3 regions of the Serratia surfactantfaciens genome follow, and region 3 is predicted to be linked to each of the others. Evidence: predicted binding sites of a transcription regulator. Region 3 holds the regulator's gene; each other region holds the start of a gene.
What was found. Region 3 encodes ArgR, which controls arginine synthesis, uptake and breakdown. Its sites were predicted from a motif close to ANTGAATAAAAATACANT; they were not measured.
Positions count from the first base shown of each region.

Region 1: argA (amino-acid N-acetyltransferase) is a predicted target of ArgR. The motif match lies at 4,420-4,437, and genes of this name have one in related genera.
Region 2: argC (N-acetyl-gamma-glutamyl-phosphate reductase) is a predicted target of ArgR. The motif match lies at 2,130-2,147, and genes of this name have one in related genera.

Region 1 covers NZ_CP016948.1:3,467,809-3,475,252, reverse strand. The annotation lists gene recB (exodeoxyribonuclease V subunit beta) at 1-1,172, shown strand, start outside; gene recD (exodeoxyribonuclease V subunit alpha) at 1,169-3,019, shown strand; gene argA (amino-acid N-acetyltransferase) at 3,062-4,405, opposite strand; gene amiC (N-acetylmuramoyl-L-alanine amidase AmiC) at 4,627-5,880, shown strand; tRNA gene ATE40_RS16360 (tRNA-Met) at 5,971-6,047, opposite strand; tRNA gene ATE40_RS16355 (tRNA-Met) at 6,113-6,189, opposite strand; tRNA gene ATE40_RS16350 (tRNA-Met) at 6,248-6,324, opposite strand; gene mltA (murein transglycosylase A) at 6,541-7,444, shown strand, end outside.
Region 2 covers NZ_CP016948.1:4,305,157-4,312,600, forward strand. The annotation lists gene ATE40_RS20150 (argininosuccinate synthase) at 1-159, opposite strand, end outside; gene argB (acetylglutamate kinase) at 185-958, opposite strand; gene argC (N-acetyl-gamma-glutamyl-phosphate reductase) at 979-1,983, opposite strand; gene argE (acetylornithine deacetylase) at 2,200-3,345, shown strand; gene ppc (phosphoenolpyruvate carboxylase) at 3,605-6,241, shown strand; gene metF (methylenetetrahydrofolate reductase) at 6,354-7,250, opposite strand.
Region 3 covers NZ_CP016948.1:4,871,087-4,878,530, reverse strand. The annotation lists gene ATE40_RS22760 (helix-turn-helix domain-containing protein) at 1-130, shown strand, start outside; gene mdh (malate dehydrogenase) at 197-1,135, opposite strand; gene argR (transcriptional regulator ArgR) at 1,600-2,070, shown strand; gene yhcN (peroxide/acid stress response protein YhcN) at 2,474-2,737, shown strand; gene yhcN (peroxide/acid stress response protein YhcN) at 2,858-3,121, shown strand; gene mpl (UDP-N-acetylmuramate:L-alanyl-gamma-D-glutamyl-meso-diaminopimelate ligase) at 3,319-4,698, opposite strand; gene fbp (class 1 fructose-bisphosphatase) at 4,868-5,872, shown strand; gene ATE40_RS22725 (methyl-accepting chemotaxis protein) at 5,917-7,444, opposite strand, start outside.

The DNA.
Region 1 (7,444 bases), 1.4 Mb from region 3:
GCTTGGCGGAAGACCTGCGTCTGCTGTACGTGGCGCTGACCCGCTCGGTGTACCACTGCAGCATCGGCATCGCGCCGTTGTTCCAGGGCACGCGCAAGAAGCAGGGCGATACCGATCTGCACCGCAGCGCATTGGGTTATCTGGTGCAGGGCGGGCAGCCCGGCGACGCCGTGTATCTGCAGGAGCGCCTGCAGCAATTGGCGGGTGGCGGCATTGCGCTGTCGCTGGTTGAATCGCCGGACGAGGTGCCCTGGCAGCCCCAGACGGCGTTGGCCGAAGCGCTGGCGGCGAAAAGCTTTACCCGGCGGATCCAGGATTTTTGGCGGGTGACCAGCTATACCGGTTTGCAGCAGCACGGCGCGAGCCTGATGCAGGATCTGCTGCCGCGTCTGGATATCGACGCCGCCGGCGAGCGGGGGGAAGAAAGTGAGCCAGCGCTTACACCGCATACTTTCCCGCGCGGCGCGACGCCCGGCACCTTCCTGCACAGCCTGTTTGAAACGCTGGACTTCACCCAGCCGCTCGACGAACAGTGGCTGCTGGAACAGCTGCAACAGCAAGGGTTCGCTGAACACTGGCAGCCGATTTTGCTGACGTGGATGCAGGTGTTGCTCAACACGCCGCTCGATGGCAGCGGCGTGACGCTGGCGGCGCTAACGCCGCAGCACAAGCAGGCGGAGTTGCAGTTCTATTTGCCGATTAACCGGCTGTTGCAGGCGCAGGAGCTCGATGCTCTGGTGAAGCGTTACGATCCGCTTTCCGCTCGCTGCCCGGCGCTGGATTTCCATCAGGTGCAGGGCATGCTGAAAGGCTTTATCGACCTGGTGTTCTGTTGGCAGGGCAAATACTACCTGCTGGACTACAAGTCCAACTGGCTGGGGGAAGACAGCAGCGCTTATACCCGGCCGGCGATGGAGCAGGCGATGGCGGAGCATCGTTACGATCTGCAATACCAGCTCTACACGCTGGCGTTGCATCGCTATCTGCGTCATCGGCTGCCGGATTATGATTACCGGCGCCACTTCGGCGGGGTGATTTATCTGTTCCTGCGCGGCGTGGATGCGGCGCACCCGGGCAACGGCATTTTCACCTGTCTCCCCGAGTTTGAGCTGGTGGCGGGAATGGATCGCTTGTTCAGCGGCGAAGCTGCGGCGGCGGAGGAAGAATCATGATCGCACTGCTGGAGCAGGCGGTGGCGCTTGGCGCGCTGCGGCCGCTGGACGTGCAGTTTGCCCGCGTGGTGGCGAGCGAAGACGAACCCGATATTTTGCTGGCCGCTGCCTGCCTGAGCGCAGAGGCAGGGGCCGGTCACGTCTGCCTGATGCTGGATCAACTGCAGGCGGACACCCTGTTTGAAGGGCGCCAGCCGGCGCTGGCGCTGGCGATGTGGGAAACCGCCGGGCGACCGGATAGCGCGCGTTGGCAACAGCGTTTGGCGGCCAGTGCGGCGGTCGGAGACGGCAGCGGCGCTACGCCGTTGGTGCTGCGCGGGCCGCGTTTATATCTGCAGCGCATGTGGCAAAACGAAGGTGAAGTGGCGGCGTTTATCGGTGGTGAAGGCGAATCGCTGGCGGTGCCGGAGGCGGAGCTGCGTGCCATTCTCGATCGCTTGTTCGGCGCGGCGAGCGACGAGCCCGACTGGCAGAAAATCGCCGCAGCGGTGGCTGCAACGCGGCGTATTGCGGTCATTTCCGGCGGGCCGGGCACCGGTAAAACCACCACCGTCGCCAAACTGTTGGCGGCGCTGGTACAGCTGGATGAAAGCGCTCGCTTGCGCATTCAGCTGGCGGCGCCGACCGGCAAGGCGGCGGCGCGCCTGACGGAGTCGCTCGGCAGCGCCAGCCGCCAGCTGGCGCTGGCCCCGGCGCAGCAGGCGCTGTTCCCGACCGAGGCGGCGACGCTGCACCGTTTGTTGGGGGCGCAGCCGAACAGCCAGCGCATGCGCTATCACCGCGGCAACCGGCTGCATTTGGATGTGTTGGTGGTGGATGAGGCCTCGATGGTCGATCTGCCGATGATGGCGCGCCTGATTGCCGCGCTGCCCGACCAGGCACGGGTGATTTTCCTTGGCGACCGTGACCAGTTGGCCTCGGTGGAGGCCGGTGCGGTGTTGGGGGACATTTGCCGTTTTGCCGAGCAGGGATACAGCGATGTGCGCGCGGCAGAGCTGAGCCGCCTGACCGGTTGTGCGATCAAAGGGCAGCAGGCTGACGCAGAAGCGGCGGTGCGTGACAGCCTATGCCTGCTGCGCAAGAGCTATCGCTTCGATGCCCGCTCCGGCATCGGCCAACTGGCGTTGGCGGTTAACGCCGGTGCCGGGGATCGCGCGCTGGCGGCACTAAAGGGCAGTTTCGGCGATGTCGCGGGCTATGCGCTGGCGACGAGTGAAGAGTATCAGGCGCTGTTGGATGCCTGCGTAGCGGGCTATCGCGATTCTCTACGGCTGACCGCCGAAGGCGCGGACGCAGCGACGGTGCTGGCGGCCTTTGGCCGTTTCCAGGTGCTGTGCGCGTTGCGTGAAGGGCCGTTCGGCGTCGCCGGCCTGAACGAGCGCATTGAGCTCGGGTTGCAGCGCGCCGGTCTGATCGACCGTAAGCCGGGCGTGCTCGGCCGCTGGTACCGAGGGCGGCCGGTGATGATCGGCCGCAACGACAGCGCGCTGGGGCTGTTCAATGGGGATATCGGCATTACGCTGCCGGATGAACAGGGGGAACTGCGCGTGCATTTCCAACTGCCGGACGGCAGCATCAAATCGGTGCAGCCGAGCCGTTTACCGGCGCATGAAACCGCCTATGCCATGACGGTGCACAAGTCCCAGGGATCGGAGTTTGACCATACGGTCCTGGTATTGCCGAATCACTTCTTGCCGGTGCTGACGCGCGAGCTGGTTTATACCGCGATCACCCGTGCGCGCAAGCAGCTCTCGCTGTACGCTACGGAGGCGGTGCTGTTGCGGGCCATTCGCACGCCGACCCAGCGTCGCAGCGGGCTGGCTGAACGGCTGCAGACAGCGGAATAAGCGGCAAAAGGGCGCGGCAAGGAACGGCCGCGCCCGCAGGGATTACAGATCGGCCAGCAGGATTTTGGAACGGCGCTGGTAGTTGTACAGCGCCTGTTTTTGCATCGGCAGCACGTCGACCTCCGCCGGAGTGAATCCGCGCTCCTGGAACCAGTGGATGCTGCGGGTGGTCAGCACGAACAGCTTCTTCAACCCCATCTGCCGCGCCTGGTTTTCTACCCGCTGCAGCAGCATTTCGCCGCGCGAAGAGCTGCGGTAATCGGGATGCACCGCCACGCAGGCCATTTCACCGATTTTTTCCTCCAGGAACGGGTACAGTGCCGCGCAGGCGATAGTCAGGTTATCGCGTTCGATAATGGTGAATTTGTCGATCTCCATCTCCAGCTGTTCACGCGAACGACGCACCAGGATGCCCTGCTGCTCGAGCGGCCGGATCAGCTCCAGGATGCCGCCGATGTCGTTGATCGTCGCCCGGCGCACCTGTTCGGCACTCTCCATCACGATTTGGGTGCCGATGCCGTCGCGCGAGAACAGTTCCTGCACCAGCGCACCGTCTTCCTGATAGCTGATCAGGTGGCTGCGGCGCACGCCGCTGCGGCAGCCTTTCACCGCGCCGCGCAGGAAACGCACGGTACCGGAATGGTAATCGCCGCCTTCCTCCAGCTCTTCAAGGCGCTTTTGCGCATCGTTGGGGAACAGCTCGGAAAGGATATTGCCTTCGGCATCGGTTACGCCCTGCGAGGAGCAGAAACCGATCATTTTTTCCGCTTTCAGTTTGATCGCCAACTGGGTAGCCACTTCTTCTGACGTCAGATTGAAGCTCTCGCCGGTGACCGAAACCGCGACCGGGCCGATCAGCACGATGGCGTTGCTGTCGAGCTGACGGTGGATTGCGTCTTCATCGATGCGGCGAATGCGGCCGCTGTGGCAGTAGTCGATGCCGTCATCGACGCCCAGCGGCTGCGCGATGATGAAGTTGCCGCTGACTACGTTGATATGCGCGCCTTGCAACGGCGTGTTGTTGAGGCTCATCGACAGCCGGGCGGTGATGTCGAGCTGCAGCAGGCCGGCAGCCTGCTTGACCAGTTCGAGCGTATGGGCGTCGGTCACGCGGGTGTGTTTGTGGTAGATCGGCTCATAGTTATGCTGAGCCAGATTGGCGTCGATTTGCGGCCGCGCGCCGTAAACCACCACCAGGCGAATGCCCAGGCTATGCAGCAACCCGATATCGTTGACGATGTTGGAGAAATTCTCGTGTTCGATGGCTTCCCCGCCGAGCATGATGACAAACGTCTTGCCGCGGTGGGCGTTGATATAGGGGACTGAGTGACGGAATCCTTGCACCAGCTCTGTACTACGTTCCTTCACGGCCAAACCTCTTTGCATATTTATACGGTATTTTTGTATTTTTATTCTTTTATTGTGCCGATGGCAAGTGGGAAATCGTCATGAAGAGTGCGCTAAGGGCGCTAAATCGTTAATAAATTGAAAAACCATAAAAAGATTTTCTGATGACAGGGCTGGAATGATTGGTTAAAGTTTTCGGCATCCCCATTTCATTGGTGTTTTTTTCATCTGTTGTAAACAGCTATTACTGCCGGAGCCGCATGCCAAACTCTAATCACAATCTGGGCCGCCGTCGTTTATTACAGGGCGTTGCCGCCAGCTGGTTGCTGAGTGTGAGTCGTACGGGCTTCGCCGCATCATCGCACGTGATCGCCGTGCGCGTCTGGCCATCCTCCACCTATACCCGCGTCACGTTGGAATCCAACGTCGAACTCAAATACAAGCAGTTTGCGCTGACCAATCCCGATCGCGTGGTGGTGGATATTGAAGGCGTTCACCTCAACAGCGTGCTGAAAGGCATCGCCGGGCAGGTGCGCGCCGACGATCCTTATCTCAAGCAGGCGCGCGTTGGCCAGTTTGATCAGAATACCGTGCGGCTGGTGCTGGAGCTCAAACAAAGCGTCAGCCCGCATATTTTCACGCTGGCGCCGGTGCCGGAGTATCGCAACCGTCTGGTGATGGATCTCTATCCGACCAAGGTCGGCAGCGGCGGTGAGGAGTATGATCCGCTACTGGCGTTACTGGAAGATTACAACAAGGGCGATCTGGAGCGCACGCTGCCGCCGGAAGCGCCGCAGGCCGGCAAGGCGGGGCGCGATCGGCCAATCGTCATCATGCTGGATCCTGGCCACGGCGGCGAAGATCCCGGTGCGATCGGCAAGTACAAGACGCGCGAGAAAGACATCGTGCTGCAGATTGCCCGCAAGCTGAGCGCCATGATCAAGCGCGAGCCGAACATGAAGGTGTTCATGACGCGCAACGAAGACGTGTTTATCCCGCTTAAGGTGCGCGTCGCCAAGGCGCGCAAGCAGCGTGCGGACCTGTTCGTTTCGATTCACGCCGATGCCTTTACCAGCCGCGCGGCGCGCGGTTCATCGGTGTTCGCGTTGTCCACCAAGGGCGCCACCAGTTCGGCGGCCAAGTTCCTGGCACAGACACAGAACGCGTCGGACCAAATCGGCGGCGTCAGCAAGAGCGGCGACCGCTATCTCGACCACACCATGTTCGATCTGATCCAGACCGCGACCATCAACGACAGCCTGAAGTTCGGCAAGGAAGTGTTGAATCGGATGGGCAAAATCAACCGGTTGCACAAGAATCGCGTCGATCAGGCCGGTTTTGCGGTGTTAAAGGCGCCGGATATCCCGTCGATCTTGGTGGAGACGGCGTTTATCAGCAACATCGAAGAGGAGCGCAAGCTGCGCACCAGCCATTTCCAACAGCAGGTGGCGGAGTCGATTCTGGCGGGTATTAAGGCTTATTTCGCCAACGGCGGCGCGTTGGCGAGCCGATAACGGCAGGGCCGGGCGCGAGTCCGGCTATTTTCGCGGATTGCAGATACAAAAAAACACCCGTCAGGGTGCTTATCTGTTGTCATCAAGAGTTGGTTGCGGGGGCCGGATTTGAACCGACGACCTTCGGGTTATGAGCCCGACGAGCTACCAGGCTGCTCCACCCCGCGTCCGTCTTGATGCTGTATTACTACGAAACCACCGTTCATGTTATGCCGCTGGTACGACATTCGGTTGGTTGCGGGGGCCGGATTTGAACCGACGACCTTCGGGTTATGAGCCCGACGAGCTACCAGGCTGCTCCACCCCGCGTCCGTGTAATACTTTGTTATCGAAACCAAACGAAAAATACCGCCAATGCGGCATCGGTTGGTTGCGGGGGCCGGATTTGAACCGACGACCTTCGGGTTATGAGCCCGACGAGCTACCAGGCTGCTCCACCCCGCGTCCGATGGATGCGCACTATACTCTCCATGCGTTTTGTTGCAAACCCTTTTTGCATTTTATTGCCCTAAACCCGTTTTTCTGCTGAATTTGCCCGCAATTTGCCTTCTTTTTCATCACCATCCTCCGTGCGGGTTTTTTTATTTGCAGCGATTCCTTTATCAATGAGCGTTTGTTATCGTTCAGCCGGTAGATCATATCAGTTTGAGAGTGTGCGCGATGAAAGGACGTTGGGGCAAATACCTGCTTGGCGGGTTGATGGTGGCGGTGTTGGCGGGCTGTTCGTCCAAGCCGACCGATCGGGGTCAGCAATATAAAGACGGCCGTCTGGATCAATCGCTGGAGCTGGTCAATCAGCCCAACGCCAAAGGTTCGCCGGTCAACGCCAAGGATTATTCTGATCAGCTGATGGAGATCAAGTACGCGTCGCCTTCGCTGTTTAATCGCAACAACAGCACTTATCAGGCGGTGCAAAGCTGGATGGCGTCCGGCGCCGACACGCGCATGCTGAGCCAGTATGGCCTCAGCGCTTACCAGATGGAAGGCGTCGACAATTACGGCAACGTGCAGTTTACCGGCTACTACACGCCGGTGGTGCAGGCGCGCTATACCCAGCAGGGCGAGTTCCGCTATCCGCTGTACCGCATGCCGCCGAAGGGCAGGGGGCGCCTGCCGGATCGCGCGGGCATCTATTCCGGCGCGCTCGACGATCGCTATATCATCGCTTACACCAACTCGCTGATGGACAACTTCATGATGGAAGTCCAGGGCAGCGGCTACGTCGACTATGGCAATGGTCAGCCGCTGGTGTTCTTCGGCTACGGCGGCAAAAACGGCCACGCCTATCGCAGCATCGGCAAGGTGCTGATCGATCGCGGCGAAGTGGCCAAGGCGGACATGTCGATGCAGGCGATCCGTCAGTGGGCGGATACCCACAGCGCCGCAGAGGTGCGTGAGCTGCTGGAACAAAACCCGTCGTTCGTGTTCTTCCGTCCAGAAGCTTTTGCGCCGGTGAAGGGCGCCAGCGCGGTGCCGTTGGTTGCCAAAGCCTCGGTAGCGTCCGATCGTTCGCTGATTCCGGCGGGCACCACGCTGCTGGCCGAAGTGCCGCTGCTGGACAACA
Region 2 (7,444 bases), 570 kb from region 3:
CTCCACGCCTTCCAGATCGCTGCGCTCCTGACCGATGTCCGCCACGAACGCCACCACTTCACAGCCGCCGTAGTTCTCTTTCAGCCATGGAATGATGGCCGAGGTATCCAGGCCACCGGAGTACGCCAGAACGATTTTTTTGATGCCTTGGTTTTGCATGATCTATTCCTTTCTAATTCTAAAATTAAGCGAGGATCCGGGTGCCAATCGACACGCCGTTAAACAAAGCAGGAAGCTGATCGGCATGGCGCCAGCTGGCGATATCCACCGGGCGGCCGAGGGTGCGGGCTGCGTCGAGCGCCGCATTCACCTTCACCACCATACCATCGGTGATGATGCCTTGCGCGATCAGTTGCTCCGCTTTTTGCGCCGTCATTTCCGCAATGCGTTGCCCCTTGCCGTCGAGGATGCCGCTGACGTCCGACAGCAGGATCAGATCCGCCCCCAGCGTCGCCGCCAGCGCCGTCGCCGCCTGATCGGCGTTCACATTCATTAACTGCCCTTCGGCGGTGATGCCGATGGAGCTGATAACCGGCAGGTAGCCGGCGCCCAGCAGGGTATTGAGCAGCGCGGGCGAGCCGGGCTGCGCGTTGCCGACGTGACCCAATGCCGGATCGAGCTGGGTCACGACTGCGCTGCCGCCGTCCGCCAGGCTCAGGCCAACGGCGTTGATTTGATGCTTAATCGCCCACGCCAGCAGCGTTTTGTTGGCGGTGCCGGCCAGCGCGCCGGTGATGATGTCGATCTGATCGGCCGGCGTGACCCGCAGGCCGTTCTTTTTCACCACCGGTAAAGAGAGCTGCTTCATCAGCTCGTCTACCACGCAGCCACCGCCGTGCACGATCACCAGCGGACGCTGATGCTGCTGCCGGTAGCTGTCCAACGCGGTAAACAGACGTTCCAGCGCTTCTTCACTGTCTAATAACACGCCACCTAACTTGATAATTAACGGGTTCATTGCTGTTTACTCACGCTGGTTTAAAGGAGTGACTGGGTTTCCGGGAAACCGAAACGGATATTCAGGCATTGCACCGCCTGTGCGGCCGCGCCTTTCAGCAGGTTGTCTTCCACCGCCACGGCGATCAGATGCTCGCCCTGCACCGCAAAACCGATGTCGCAGAACGGCAGCCCCACCACCGCTTTCAGCGCCGGCACGCCCTGGTCGTACAGCCGCACCAGCGGCTTGTCGTCATAGGCGGCATGATAGGCGGCAGCCACGTCCTGCGCGGTCACGCCGGCTTTCAGGCGGCAGGTGATGGTTTCAAGAATGCCGCGCGGGAAATTGCCCAGGTGTGGCGTAAAGATGACCGGCACGCCCAGGTGCGCGGCGATCTCCGGCTGGTGCCGGTGAGTGAAAATGCCGTATGGCTGCAGGCTCACTTCGCAAAAGCTGGTGGTCATGCTGGCCTTGCGCCCGGCGCCGCTGACGCCGCTGGTGGCATTGATCACCGGCCACTGGTCCAGGTTCAGCAGCTGCTTTTCGATCAACGGTTTGAGCGCCAACTGCGCCGCCGTTGGGTAGCAGCCCGGCACCGCGATCAGCTGCGCCCGTTTGATCTTGTCGCTCTGCCACTCCGCCAGGCCGTACACCGCCTGCTCCAGCAGAGCGCCATGCTGATGCTCGAAACCGTAGTACTGGCTATAAAAACCGGCGTCCTGCACGCGGAAGGCGCCGGAAAGATCGAACACCACGCAACCCGCCGCCAGAAAAGCCGGTGCAATATCGTGGCTGACTTCATGGGCGGTGGCGAGGAACACCACATCGATACCCTGCGCCGCCAGTGCAACGTCGGTCAACGGCTGCAGCGGCAGATCGACGATGCCTTTCAACTGGGGATGGAGATCGGAAAGCAACTTTCCTGCATCTGCACTTTGCGCTGAAACCGCTAAAGCGGTTATGTTCATGTGTGGGTGGCGATTCAGGTAAGCCGTGAGCTCCGCTCCGGCGTAACCGCTGGCACCAACGATCAGCGTATTCAACATGTGGCCTTTCACCTTCTCAACTGACGTACGGTCGCTTGCGACCCAGGTAACAGGGCTAGCCAGCGTTGTTGCGCCGTTCACCCACGGAGCCAGGCGTTGATGCTTTTATAAACATCCGGGTATCGGGTTCCCTTACGCTTCGGCTTACTGTATTTTTATTCAAAATAAATGCATGAATATTGATACTATCCTAACCAAAGGCTGTCAACAGTGAAGATGAAATTACCTCCATTTATTGAGCTGTACCGGGCGTTGATCGCCACACCGTCGATCAGCGCCACCGATGCCGGCCTCGATCAGAGCAATGAGGCGTTAATCAACTTGCTGGCCGAATGGTTTGCCGACCTGGGCTTTCGCGTCGACGTACAGCCGGTGCCGGAATCGCGCCACAAATTCAACCTGCTGGCCAGCATCGGCGAAGGCAGCGGCGGCCTGCTGCTGGCCGGCCATACCGATACGGTGCCTTACGACGAAGGCCGCTGGACGCGCGATCCCTTCACCCTGACCGAGCACGACAACAAGCTCTACGGCCTGGGCACCGCCGACATGAAAGGCTTCTTCGCCTTTATTCTGGATGCGGTGCGCGATATCGACGCGAGCAAACTGACCAAGCCGCTGTACATTTTAGCCACCGCAGATGAAGAAACGACGATGGCCGGCGCACGCTATTTCGCCGCCTCCACCGCCATTCGGCCGGATTTCGCCATCATCGGCGAACCGACCTCGCTGCAGCCAGTCCGCGCACACAAGGGCCACATGGCCAACGCCATTCGCATCGTCGGCCAGTCCGGCCACTCCAGCGATCCGGCGCGCGGCGTCAACGCCATCGATCTGATGCACGAATCCATCAGCCACCTGATGGCGCTGCGCAAAACCCTGCAGGAGCGTTACAACAACCCGGCGTTCGCCGTGCCTTATCCCACCATGAACTTCGGCCATATCAGCGGCGGCGACGCAGCCAACCGCATCTGCGCCTGCTGCGAGCTGCACCTGGATATCCGCCCGCTGCCCGGCATGACGCTCGACAACATCAACGAACTGATGCATCAGGCGTTGGAGCCGGTGAGCCAACGCTGGCCGGGCCGCCTGAGCATCGAAGAGCTGCACGCGTCGGTGCCGGGCTACGAGTGCCCAACCGACCACCGCATGGTGGCAGTGATCGAGGAACTGCTGGGCACCCGCACCCAGGTGGTCAACTACTGCACCGAGGCGCCGTTCGTACAGCAGGTGTGTCCGACGTTAGTGCTCGGCCCCGGCTCTATCGACCAGGCCCACCAGCCGGACGAGTACCTCGACACCGCGTTTATCGAACCGACGCGTAAACTGCTGGGCCAGCTGGTCACTCATTTTTGCCGGCAATAAACCCGACATTTAACAGGGGAAATGCTTTATGCTTTCCCCTAACTCCAAATAAGTAGTAGACGGCGAAATAAGCCGTGCTGATAACCGACGTGCCGTAATTAAATTTCAGAAAATGCGCCGATTTTGATGTTTTTTTGCTAAAAATAGTGTCAATTGGACGACTGGACAGGAACGCGGTGGGATCAGGCAGGCGGTCTGCGCCTGACGCGTGAAATTTATTTACAAGATAAAAATCATACAGAACTGGGTCAGGGGTTATATGAACGAACAATATTCGGCAATGCGCAGTAATGTCAGTATGCTCGGCAAATTGCTCGGCGATACCATCAAAGAAGCGCTGGGCGAGCATATTCTCGATCGCGTAGAGACCATCCGTAAGCTTTCCAAATCCTCACGCGCCGGCAACGAAGCGCATCGCCAGGAACTGCTCTCCACCCTGCAGAACCTGTCCAACGACGAGCTGCTGCCGGTGGCGCGCGCCTTCAGCCAGTTCCTCAACCTGACCAACGTCGCCGAGCAGTACCACAGCATTTCGCCCAACGGCGAAGCCGCCAGCAATCCGGAGGCGCTGGCCCAACTGTTCAGCCGCCTCAAAGACAAAAAGCTCAGCGACAAAGAGCTGCAACACGCAGTCTCGCAACTCTCCATCGAGCTGGTGCTGACGGCGCACCCGACGGAGATCACCCGCCGCACCCTGATCCACAAGCTGGTGGAGGTCAACACCTGCCTCAGCCAGCTCGATCACAACGATCTGGCCGACTACGAGCGCAACAAGATCATGCGCCGCCTGCGCCAGCTGGTGGCCCAATCGTGGCACACCGATGAAATTCGCAAACACCGCCCTTCGCCGATCGACGAAGCCAAATGGGGTTTCGCGGTGGTGGAAAACAGCCTGTGGGAAGGTGTGCCGGCGTTCCTGCGCGAATTCAATGAACAGCTGGAAAACTCTATCGATTACAGCCTGCCGGCGGAAGCGGTGCCGGTGCGCTTCACCTCCTGGATGGGCGGCGATCGCGACGGCAACCCGAACGTGACCGCCGAAATTACCCGCCATGTGCTGCTGCTCAGCCGCTGGAAAGCTTGCGACCTGTTCACCCGCGATATTCAGGTGCTGGTCTCCGAGCTGTCGATGACCGAGTGCACCCCGGAGCTGCGCGCCCGCGCCGGCGGTGACGAGGTGCAGGAACCGTACCGCGAAATCATGAAGCAGCTGCGCAGCCAGCTGATGAGCTCCCAGGCCTATCTGGAAGGCCGCCTGAAGGGCGAGCGCGTGCTGAAACCGCACGATCTGCTGGTGAACAACGAACAGCTGTGGGAGCCGCTGTATGCCTGCTACCAATCGCTGCAGGCCTGCGGCATGGGCATCATCGCCAACGGCCAGTTGCTGGATACTCTGCGCCGCGTGCGCTGCTTCGGCGTGCCGCTGGTGCGCATCGACGTGCGCCAGGAGAGCACCCGCCATACCGAGGCCATCGCCGAGCTGACCCGCTACCTGGGGCTGGGCGACTATGAAAGCTGGTCGGAAGCCGATAAACAGGCGTTCCTGATCCGCGAACTGAACTCCAAACGCCCGCTGGTGCCGCTGAAGTGGGAGCCGAGCGCCGATACGCTGGAAGTGCTGGAAACCTGCCGGGTAATCGCCGAAGCGCCGCAGGGCTCGATCGCCGCCTACGTGATTTCAATGGCGCGCACGCCGTCCGACGTGCTGGCGGTGCACCTGCTGTTGAAAGAGGCCGGTTGCCCGTTCGCGCTGCCGGTCGCTCCGCTGTTCGAAACCCTCGACGACCTGAACAACGCCGACGACGTGATGACCCAGTTGCTGAACATCGACTGGTATCGCGGCTTTATTCAGGGCAAACAGATGGTGATGATCGGCTATTCCGACTCGGCGAAAGACGCCGGCGTGATGGCCGCTTCCTGGGCGCAATACCGCGCGCAGGACGCGCTGATCAAAACCTGTGAAAAAGCCGGCGTGGCGCTGACGCTGTTCCACGGCCGCGGCGGCTCCATCGGCCGCGGCGGCGCACCGGCGCATGCGGCGCTGCTGTCGCAGCCGCCGGGCAGCCTAAAGGGCGGCCTGCGCGTCACCGAACAGGGCGAGATGATCCGCTTCAAGTTCGGCCTGCCGGAAGTCACTATCAGTAGTCTGGCGCTGTATGCCGGCGCGATCCTCGAGGCCAACCTGTTGCCGCCGCCGGAACCGAAGAAAGAGTGGCGCGCGCTGATGGACGATCTGTCCGAGACCTCCTGCCGGATGTATCGCGGCTATGTGCGGGAAAACCCGGACTTCGTGCCTTACTTCCGCGCGGCTACGCCGGAGCTGGAGTTGGGCAAACTGCCGCTGGGCTCGCGCCCGGCCAAACGCAAACCGAACGGCGGCGTGGAGAGCCTGCGCGCCATTCCGTGGATCTTCGCCTGGACGCAGAATCGCCTGATGTTGCCGGCCTGGCTCGGTGCCGGCGCCGGATTGCAGGAAGCGGTGAAGGCCGGCAAACAGGCGGAGCTGGAGGCGATGTGCCGCGACTGGCCGTTCTTCTCCACCCGCATCGCCATGCTGGAAATGGTGTTCGCCAAGGCCGACCTGTGGCTGGCGGAATACTACGATCAGCGCCTGGTGGATAAATCGCTGTGGCCGCTGGGCCAGCAGCTGCGCGATCAGTTGGAAAGCGACATCAAGGTGGTGCTGACCATCGCCAACGACGCGCACCTGATGGAAGACCTGCCGTGGATCGCCGAATCCATCGCGCTGCGCAACGTTTATACCGACCCGCTGAACGTCCTGCAGGCCGAACTGCTGCACCGTTCGCGTCAGCAGGAACAGCCCGACGCCCGCGTGGAGCAGGCGCTGATGGTCACCATCGCCGGCGTCGCCGCCGGGATGCGCAACACCGGCTAGTGAGCCAAATCGCGGCCCCGTTTACCGGGGCCGTTTTTTTATGCCTTCCCCCACAAAAAAGGGCGCCGCGATAAAGCGACGCCCTTTCTTCATGGGAACAGGCCTGCCAGTGTCAGGCGGCGGCCACCGGGCGCACGCCCAGCGTGTGGCAGATGGCGTAGCTCATCTCGGCGCGGTTCAGGGTATAGAAGTGGAAATCCTTCACTCCTTCGCGGCTGAGGATCTTCACCATGTCCATGGCGATGTTGGCGCCGACCATCTTGCGGGTCTCCGCATCGTCGTCCAGCCCTTCGAACATGCTGGTCATCCAGCTCGGCACCCGCACGTTGGTCATGGTGGCGAAGCGCTGCAGCTGCTTGAAGTTGGACACCGGCAGAATGCCCGGCACGATTTCCACGTCGATGCCGGCGGCGACACAGCGGTCGCGAAAGCGTAGGTAGCTCTCAACGTCGAAGAAGAATTGAGTGATGGCGCGGTTGGCGCCGGCGTCGATCTTGCGCTTCAGGTTGATCAAATCTGCCTGCGCGCTCTTCGCCTCCGGGTGCACTTCCGGGTAGGCGGCGACGGAAATATCGAAGTCGCCCACGTCTTTCAGCAGTGCTACCAGATCGGTCGCATACATGTCCGGCTTACCGCCGCCCGGCGGCAGATCGCCGCGCAGCGCCACGATATGGCGGATGCCGCTGTTCCAGTAGTCGGTCGCGATGTCGCGCAACTGAGCCGGGCTGGCGTCGATGCAGGTCAGGTGCGGCGCAGCCTCCAGGCCGGTGCGCTCCTTGATCCCCTTGATGATGCTGTGGGTGCGATCGCGCTCGCCGGAGTTGGCGCCGTAGGTGACGGAAACGAATTTAGGTTTGAGGATGCTCAGACGATCGATCGACTGCCACAGGGTCTCTTCCATCTCGCTGGTGCGTGGCGGGAAGAACTCGAATGATACGTTAATCTGGCCGTTCAACTCCGCCAGACTCTGATTCAGCGCTTCCCGCTGGTTTGCGTGGAAAAAACTCATACCCTGCTCACCTCTTCTCGATCACTGTTTTTATTTCATCTTGATGAGCGTCTATACGTTTAGACGTCTAGATAGAAAATGCCGCATGTTGGCTAAAGAGTCAACAGGAAAATGAGGGGAATAAGATGATTAATCCTCACCCGCTCAAAGAGGGAATTTCATGATAGCGACAAGGATAAGTATGGCAGGAAAAG
Region 3 (7,444 bases):
CCCATGGCCGAAAGGAGAATGGCTGATCGCCGAAGCGATAGGCGTTCACCCCTCGGAGATCTGGCCAAGCCGCTATTATGATCCGCACAGCGATTGCCTGCTGGATCGCAAAGCGCGCATCAAGTCGTGAACGCAGGGCAAAAAAAACCGCCGGAACAGCGTCCGGCGGCGTTTATCGGCTGACTCGCGGCGACGATCAGTTATTGATGAACTTCTCGCCCAGCTCGATATCTTTGTGCAGCACGTCCAGCATCTCATTCAGCGCTTTTTGTTCAAAGGCGCTCAGGGTGCCGATATCTTTGCGTTCTTCAACGCCGTTTTTGCCCAGCACCAGCGGCTGCGCGAAGAAGCGAGCGTATTTGCCGTCGCCTTCAACGTAAGCGCATTCCACCACGCCTTTCTCACCCTGCAGCGCACGCACCAGAGACAGGCCGAAACGTGCGGCCGCCTGGCCCATGGACAGCGTTGCAGATCCGCCACCGGCTTTGGCTTCCACCACTTCGGTGCCGGCGTTCTGAATGCGTTTGGTCAGATCCGCCACTTCCTGATCGGTGAAGCTCACGCCTGGGATCTGCGACAGCAGAGGCAGGATGGTCACGCCAGAGTGGCCGCCGATCACCGGCACGTTCAGTTCTTCAGGCTGCTTGCCTTTCAGCTCGGCCACGAAGGTGTTGGAACGAATGATATCCAGCGAGGTCACGCCGAACAGTTTGTTTTTGTCGTAAACGCCGGCTTTTTTCAGCACTTCCGCCGCGATGGCGACCGTGGTGTTTACCGGGTTGGTGATGATGCCGATGCAGGCTTTCGGGCAGGTTTTCGCCACTTGCTCAATCAGGTTACGCACGATGCCGGCGTTAACGTTGAACAGGTCGGAGCGATCCATGCCTGGCTTACGGGCCACGCCGGCGGAAATCAGCACCACGTCCGCGCCGTGCAGAGCCGGGGTCGCGTCTTCGCCGCTGAAGCCTTTGATTTTAACTGCGGTTGGGATGTGGCTTAAGTCGACGGCAACGCCTGGGGTAACGGGGGCAATGTCGTAGAGAGAGAGTTCAGAACCTGAAGGAAGCTGGGTTTTGAGTAGAAGGGCGAGGGCCTGGCCGATACCGCCAGCAGCACCGAGAACTGCAACTTTCATCCTATACTCCTTTATTATCTTAAATATATAAAGCGCCGTGAATGTGTTGGTTACGGACCTTAAATTATTACACCTTTAAAAACAATAAATTAGCCAATTCTTGCCTGCCAGTGTAATAAAATGGCCGCTGTCGCGCCCATTTTAGATTAAATCGCTTACGCATGAAGGGCATAGCGCACACTAATCAAAAATAATGCGAGGTTATTCACGAGCAAGTTAACCGGCCGTTACATTACACCCTTACGCAACATCAGAACAACATCATTTTAATAACATTTTATTTACTACTGCGGGCCGATTTTCCGTCGTCAAAAGGGCATATTCATCGCGGCCGGATTTTGTTAAAATGCCGCCCTTTCCTCGCCGCCCGGTCATGTTTATTTTCTTTGGGTCGGCCTCTGTTGCATAAAAATTCATCTATATGCATAATCATGACTTCCACTATCAACTTTCCACGGTGCAAAATGCGTAATCCCGCAAAACAGGAAGATCTGATCAAGACGTTCAAAGCGTTATTGAAAGAAGAAAAATTCAGTTCTCAAGGCGAGATCGTTTTGGCGCTGCAAGAAGAAGGCTTCGAAAACATTAACCAATCCAAAGTATCGCGCATGCTGACCAAGTTCGGTGCGGTACGTACGCGTAATGCCAAAATGGAAATGGTGTATTGCCTTCCGGCCGAACTCGGCGTGCCGACCACTACCAGCCCGCTAAAGAACCTGGTGCTGGACGTCGACCATAACGACGCCGTCGTGGTGATCCACACCAGCCCCGGCGCCGCACAGCTGATCGCCCGCCTGCTCGACTCATTGGGCAAATCCCAGGGCATCCTTGGCACTATCGCCGGCGACGACACGATTTTCGTCACCCCGTCCAGCGGCTTTACCGCTCAGAAGCTGCATGAAGCGATCCTGGGCGTGTTCGAGCAAGAGCTGTGAAACCTGGCGCTAACAAAGTGCGGCTACCGTTCGCATTTTGTTAGCGCTTCTTTAACCCCTGCGTTACCTTCTCGGCCCTCAACCGCGTTTAACACTGCTTTTTTATCCCGCCACAACACATTTCCATGACATCTCCATGTAGCCAGCAGTACCCACTGTGATCTTCCGCACTTTTGGTCAAAAGCACTTACCTCATTGAAATTACATAAAATTAACATCGAAAGATCGTTTTATAAGCGTTTTTTATTCCTTACGGTTATAAAAAAGAAGGTTCACCGGTTTAAAGTTTCACTAGCAACTGTTAGCGAACTATTAATTTTTCGCGTTACTAGCTGTATACTCATTTCCGTGAACTAAGTCACAGTTCGTTGGAACTGATAAAAGAATACGATGAGGTGAGATGATGAAAATTAAAGCTACCGTTGCAACCCTGAGCGTTCTGTCCATGCTTTCCTTCGGCGCATTCGCAGCACAATCTGTTGATGCAACCCAGGCCGCAAAACTGCAGCCCGCCGGTGTGATCACCGTGAGCGGCGTCGCCGCTGCACCTTCCGACATTCGTCAGGCGCTGTCCGATAAAGCCGACGCCAAAGGGGCGACCGCTTACCGCGTGATCGAAGCGCGTAACGACGGCAACTTCCACGCGACCGCTGAAATCTACAAATAAGTACCGGCATTACCCGGCAACGGGCAATACATCTCTGGAACCAAACGCTGTCATAACGGCCTTCAAGAATAAAAATCGCGGCCAAGCCCTTCCAGGCTGTTATGACCAAGGATCGCTATCATGAACATGAAAACTACTGTTGCTGCACTCGGTTTGCTGTCCGTCATCTCCTTCGGCGCCTCCGCCGCCCAGTTGGTGACTAACGATCAGACCGCCAATCTGCAATCTATCGGCACCATTACCGTCAGCGGCATCGACGGCGCGCCGACCGACATTCGCCAGGCGTTGTCGGAGAAAGCCGACGCGAAAGGCGCGACCGCCTACCGCGTAATCGAAGCGCGTAACGAAGGCAACTACCACGCCACCGCCGAGATTTACAAATAACAACTCTGGGAACGGCTTTGCAGAGCTGATTACCCTCGTCACTGCCACTGCCGAGTTCTGACGCAAACGCCGATTTCCCAGAGACCCTCTCGTCGTCCTATCCGACGAACCCCGTTGCCCTCGCTCGCGAGGGCTTTTTTATGGGCGTAAAAAAGGCCGCGAATGCGGCCCTTGTGTTGGCTGATGCGGCTAAGCGATCAGTAGGTCACCTTCGGTTCCTGCTTTTTCGCCAGCGCGTCCAGCAGGCGATCGTGAATGCCGCCAAAACCGCCGTTGCTCATCACCAGAATGTGATCGCCCGGCTGTGCGGTTTTCACCACCATGTCCACCAGCGTGTCGAGATCCGCACTCCAGTGCGCCGGTTGCACACAGGCATCCGCCACTTCCGCCACCTGCCACGGAATGTGATGCGGCTGGAACAGGAACACCTCGTCGGCGCGGCCGAGCGAAGGCGCCAGATCGTTTTTGCTGATGCCCATTTTCATGGTGTTGGAGCGCGGTTCCAGCACCGCCAGAATGCGCGCCGTGCCGCCTACCTTGCCGCGCAGCGCGGCCAGGGTGGCCAGGATCGCCGTCGGGTGGTGCGCGAAGTCGTCGTAAACGGTGACGCCGTTGGCTTCGCCGCGCAGCTCCAGGCGGCGGCGGGCATTGATGAAATCGCCCAATGCGCGGCAGGCGTCCGCCGGCTGCACGCCGACGTGGCGGGTAGCGGCGATGGCCATCAGACCGTTATGCATGTTGTGCTCGCCCACCAGCGCCCAGTTCACTTCGCCGACCTGCTCGCCGTCGAGGAACACCGCGTAATGGCTGGCGTCCGGCGTCAGCTTCTGCGCGCGCCAGGTGCCCTCTTCCCCCACCAGCTCCTGCTCGCTCCAGCAGCCCATCGCCATCACCTGTTTCAGGTGGCTGTCGTTGTCCGGCAGAATGATCTTGCCTTTGCCCGGCACCAGACGCACCAGATGGTGGAACTGTTTCTGGATGGCTTTCAGATCGTCGAAGATGTCGGCATGGTCGAACTCCAGGTTATTCATGATCAGCGTGCGCGGGCTGTAATGCACGAATTTGGAGCGCTTGTCGAAGAACGCGCAGTCATACTCGTCGGCTTCAATGACGAAGAACGGGCTGCCGCCGAGGCGGGCCGAAACCTCGAAGTTGCCCGGCACGCCGCCGATGACGAAGCCGGGCTGGTAACCGCAGGCCTCGAGGATCCAGGTCGCCATGCCGGCGGTGGTGGTTTTGCCGTGGGTGCCGGCGACCGCCAATACCCAGCGATCGCGCAACACGGCGTCGTGCAGCCACTGCGGACCGGAAACGTAAGGGATGCCACGCTCCAGCACCGCCTCCACGCACGGGTTGCCGCGCGTCATGGCGTTGCCGATGATCACCAGATCCGGCGCCGGATCCAGCTGGGCTGGATCATAACCCTGAATAAGATCGATCCCCTGGTTCTCCAGCAGCGTGCTCATCGGCGGATAGACGTTGGCGTCCGAACCGGTGACGTCATGCCCCAGTGAGCGCGCCAGCATCGCCAACCCGCCCATAAAGGTGCCACAGATCCCAAGAATGTGAATGCGCATAGGTTTCTCATGTGAGTGCATCGAATGTCGGCATATTCTAACGCTCAGAATCGTCCAGAAGAAATGGATTTGCCTATGAATGGCGCGCATCTTTGGGCTACACTGCACGCGAAAACGTTGGCGGTTTGTTAACAGGCCGCTATCCATCCGTAGATTCAGGGATTGTGTCATGAAAACGTTAGGCGAATTTATCGTCGAGAAACAGCACGACTTCTCGCACGCCACCGGCGAGCTGACCGCGTTACTTTCTGCCATTAAACTGGGCGCCAAAATCATCCACCGCGACATCAACAAGGCTGGCCTGGTTGATATTCTGGGAACCAGCGGGGTGTCCAACGTACAGGGCGAAGTTCAGATGAAACTGGACCTGTACGCGAACGAAAAACTGAAAGCGGCGTTGAAAGCGCGCGGTGAAGTTGCGGGTATCGCTTCCGAAGAAGAAGATGAAATCGTGATATTCGACGGCGAGCGTGCTGAAAATGCCAAGTATGTCGTATTGATGGATCCGTTGGACGGTTCGTCCAACATCGATGTCAACGTCTCGGTCGGTACGATTTTCTCTATCTACCGTCGCATCACGCCGGTCGGCACGCCGGTGACCGAAGAAGACTTCCTGCAGCCGGGCAGCGCCCAGGTCGCAGCGGGTTATGTGGTTTACGGTTCGTCCACCATGCTGGTGTACACCACCGGTTACGGCGTCCACGCCTTCACTTACGACCCGTCTCTGGGCGTGTTCTGTCTCTCTCACGAGAAAGTGCGCTTCCCGGCGAGCGGCAACATGTATTCCATCAACGAAGGCAACTACATCAAGTTCCCTCTCGGCGTGAAGAAATACATCAAGTACTGCCAGGAGCAGGACGAAGCGACGCAGCGCCCTTATACCTCGCGCTACATCGGTTCTCTGGTGGCGGACTTCCACCGCAACCTGCTGAAAGGCGGCATCTACATCTACCCAAGCACCGCCAGCCACCCACAGGGCAAGCTGCGCCTGCTGTACGAATGCAACCCGATGGCGTTCCTGGCCGAACAGGCCGGCGGTAAGGCCAGCGACGGTAAAAACCGCATTCTGGACATCACGCCGGTGAAACTGCACCAGCGCGCGCCATTCTTCGTCGGCACCAAGTCGATGGTAGAAGACGCAGAACGCTTCATCGCCGAAAACCCGGACGAGTAACGCGTTTTTTGTAGGGTTCGGCGCCTTGCCGAACCCTTATCGCCTTACAGCTTGAACGCCGCCATGCTCTGCGCCAGCAGTTGAGCCTGATCTTCCAGCGAGCGCGTCGCCGCCGCAGACTCCTCCACCAGCGCCGCATTCTGTTGCGCCACCTGATCCATCTGCGCCACCGCCAGGTTCACCTGTTCGATACCGCTGCTTTGTTCGCGCGTCGCCGCCGAGATCTCACGCATCAACGCCGTCACCCGGCCCACTTCGCCGGTGATGCCGCTCATGGTCTGCGCCGCCGACTCCACCATCTGCTCGCCTTCCTGCACCCGGTTCTGCGACGCTTCGATCAGCCCTTTGATCTCTTTCGCCGACTGGGCGCTGCGCTGCGCCAGATTGCGCACTTCGCCGGCCACCACCGCGAAGCCGCGGCCCTGTTCACCGGCGCGCGCCGCTTCCACCGCCGCATTCAGCGCCAGGATATTGGTCTGGAAGGCGATGCCGTCCATCACGCTGATGATATCGGCGATGCGGCGTGAACTGTCGGTGATCGCCTGCATCTTGCTCATCACCTGGCTGACCACGTCGCTGCCCTGGTTGGCGATATCGGACACGCTCAGCGCCAGTTGGTTGGCCTGTTCGCAGTTCTCGGCGTTCATTTTCACCGTCGAGGTCAGTTGCTCCATGCTGGCGGCAGTCTCTTCCAGCGAGGCGGCCGATTCTTCGGTGCGCTGCGCCAGGTGCAGGTTGCCGGCCGCCAGTTCGCGTGAACCGGTGTCGATCTGGCTGCTGGCGTCGCGCACTTTGCTGACCGAACTGGCCAACGCCCGCTGCATGCGCTGCATCGCGCGTATCAGGCGCCCCATTTCGGTATCGCCCTCGCCGCGGATCTCATGGGTCAGATCGCCGCCGGCGATGTGTTCCAGCTGCGCGATGGACTCGTCCAACGGGCGCAGAATGATCACGCGCAGCGCGAACCAGGCCAGAACCGCCAGCAGCACACTCAGCAGGCCCGCCACCACGATCAGCGAGATCTTGGTGCTGGCGTTGCTTTCCGCGTCATGCACCTGCTGGGCGCCGAGCTTCATGGCGAAGCTGCGGAAATCGGTGAGATCCTTTTCAAACGCGATGCTCAATGCGGAGATGCGCGTCTCCTGGATATGATAATACTCATCAATCTTGCCGGCCTTGATGGCGGCGGCCATCGGCTTCACGCCCTGTTCCAGATAGGCGCGATAGCTGTTTTGCAGGCGGTTGGAGAGTTCGCGGCCACGATCGGTCACGGTGCCGACGCCGACAAAGCGCGCCATTTCCTTGTTCGACTGCTCGAGGTAGCCGTAGATGCGGCCGACGGTCGCGTCGGAGACATCAGTCTGGCCGATCTCCCGTTGGCGCACCGCCAGCGAGGCAGCGGTTCGGGCGCGCAGCGTCAGGTTGGAGCTGTTGGCCAGCGAGCCCAGCTCTTCGCCAAGGATCTGGTTTAAGGTATGGATCGAGCGCGATCCTTCGTTAATCGCGTTGACGCCAATAACGCTGACCATGATCAGCAGCATGGTCATCAGGCTCAGCAGGGCGATCAGCCCA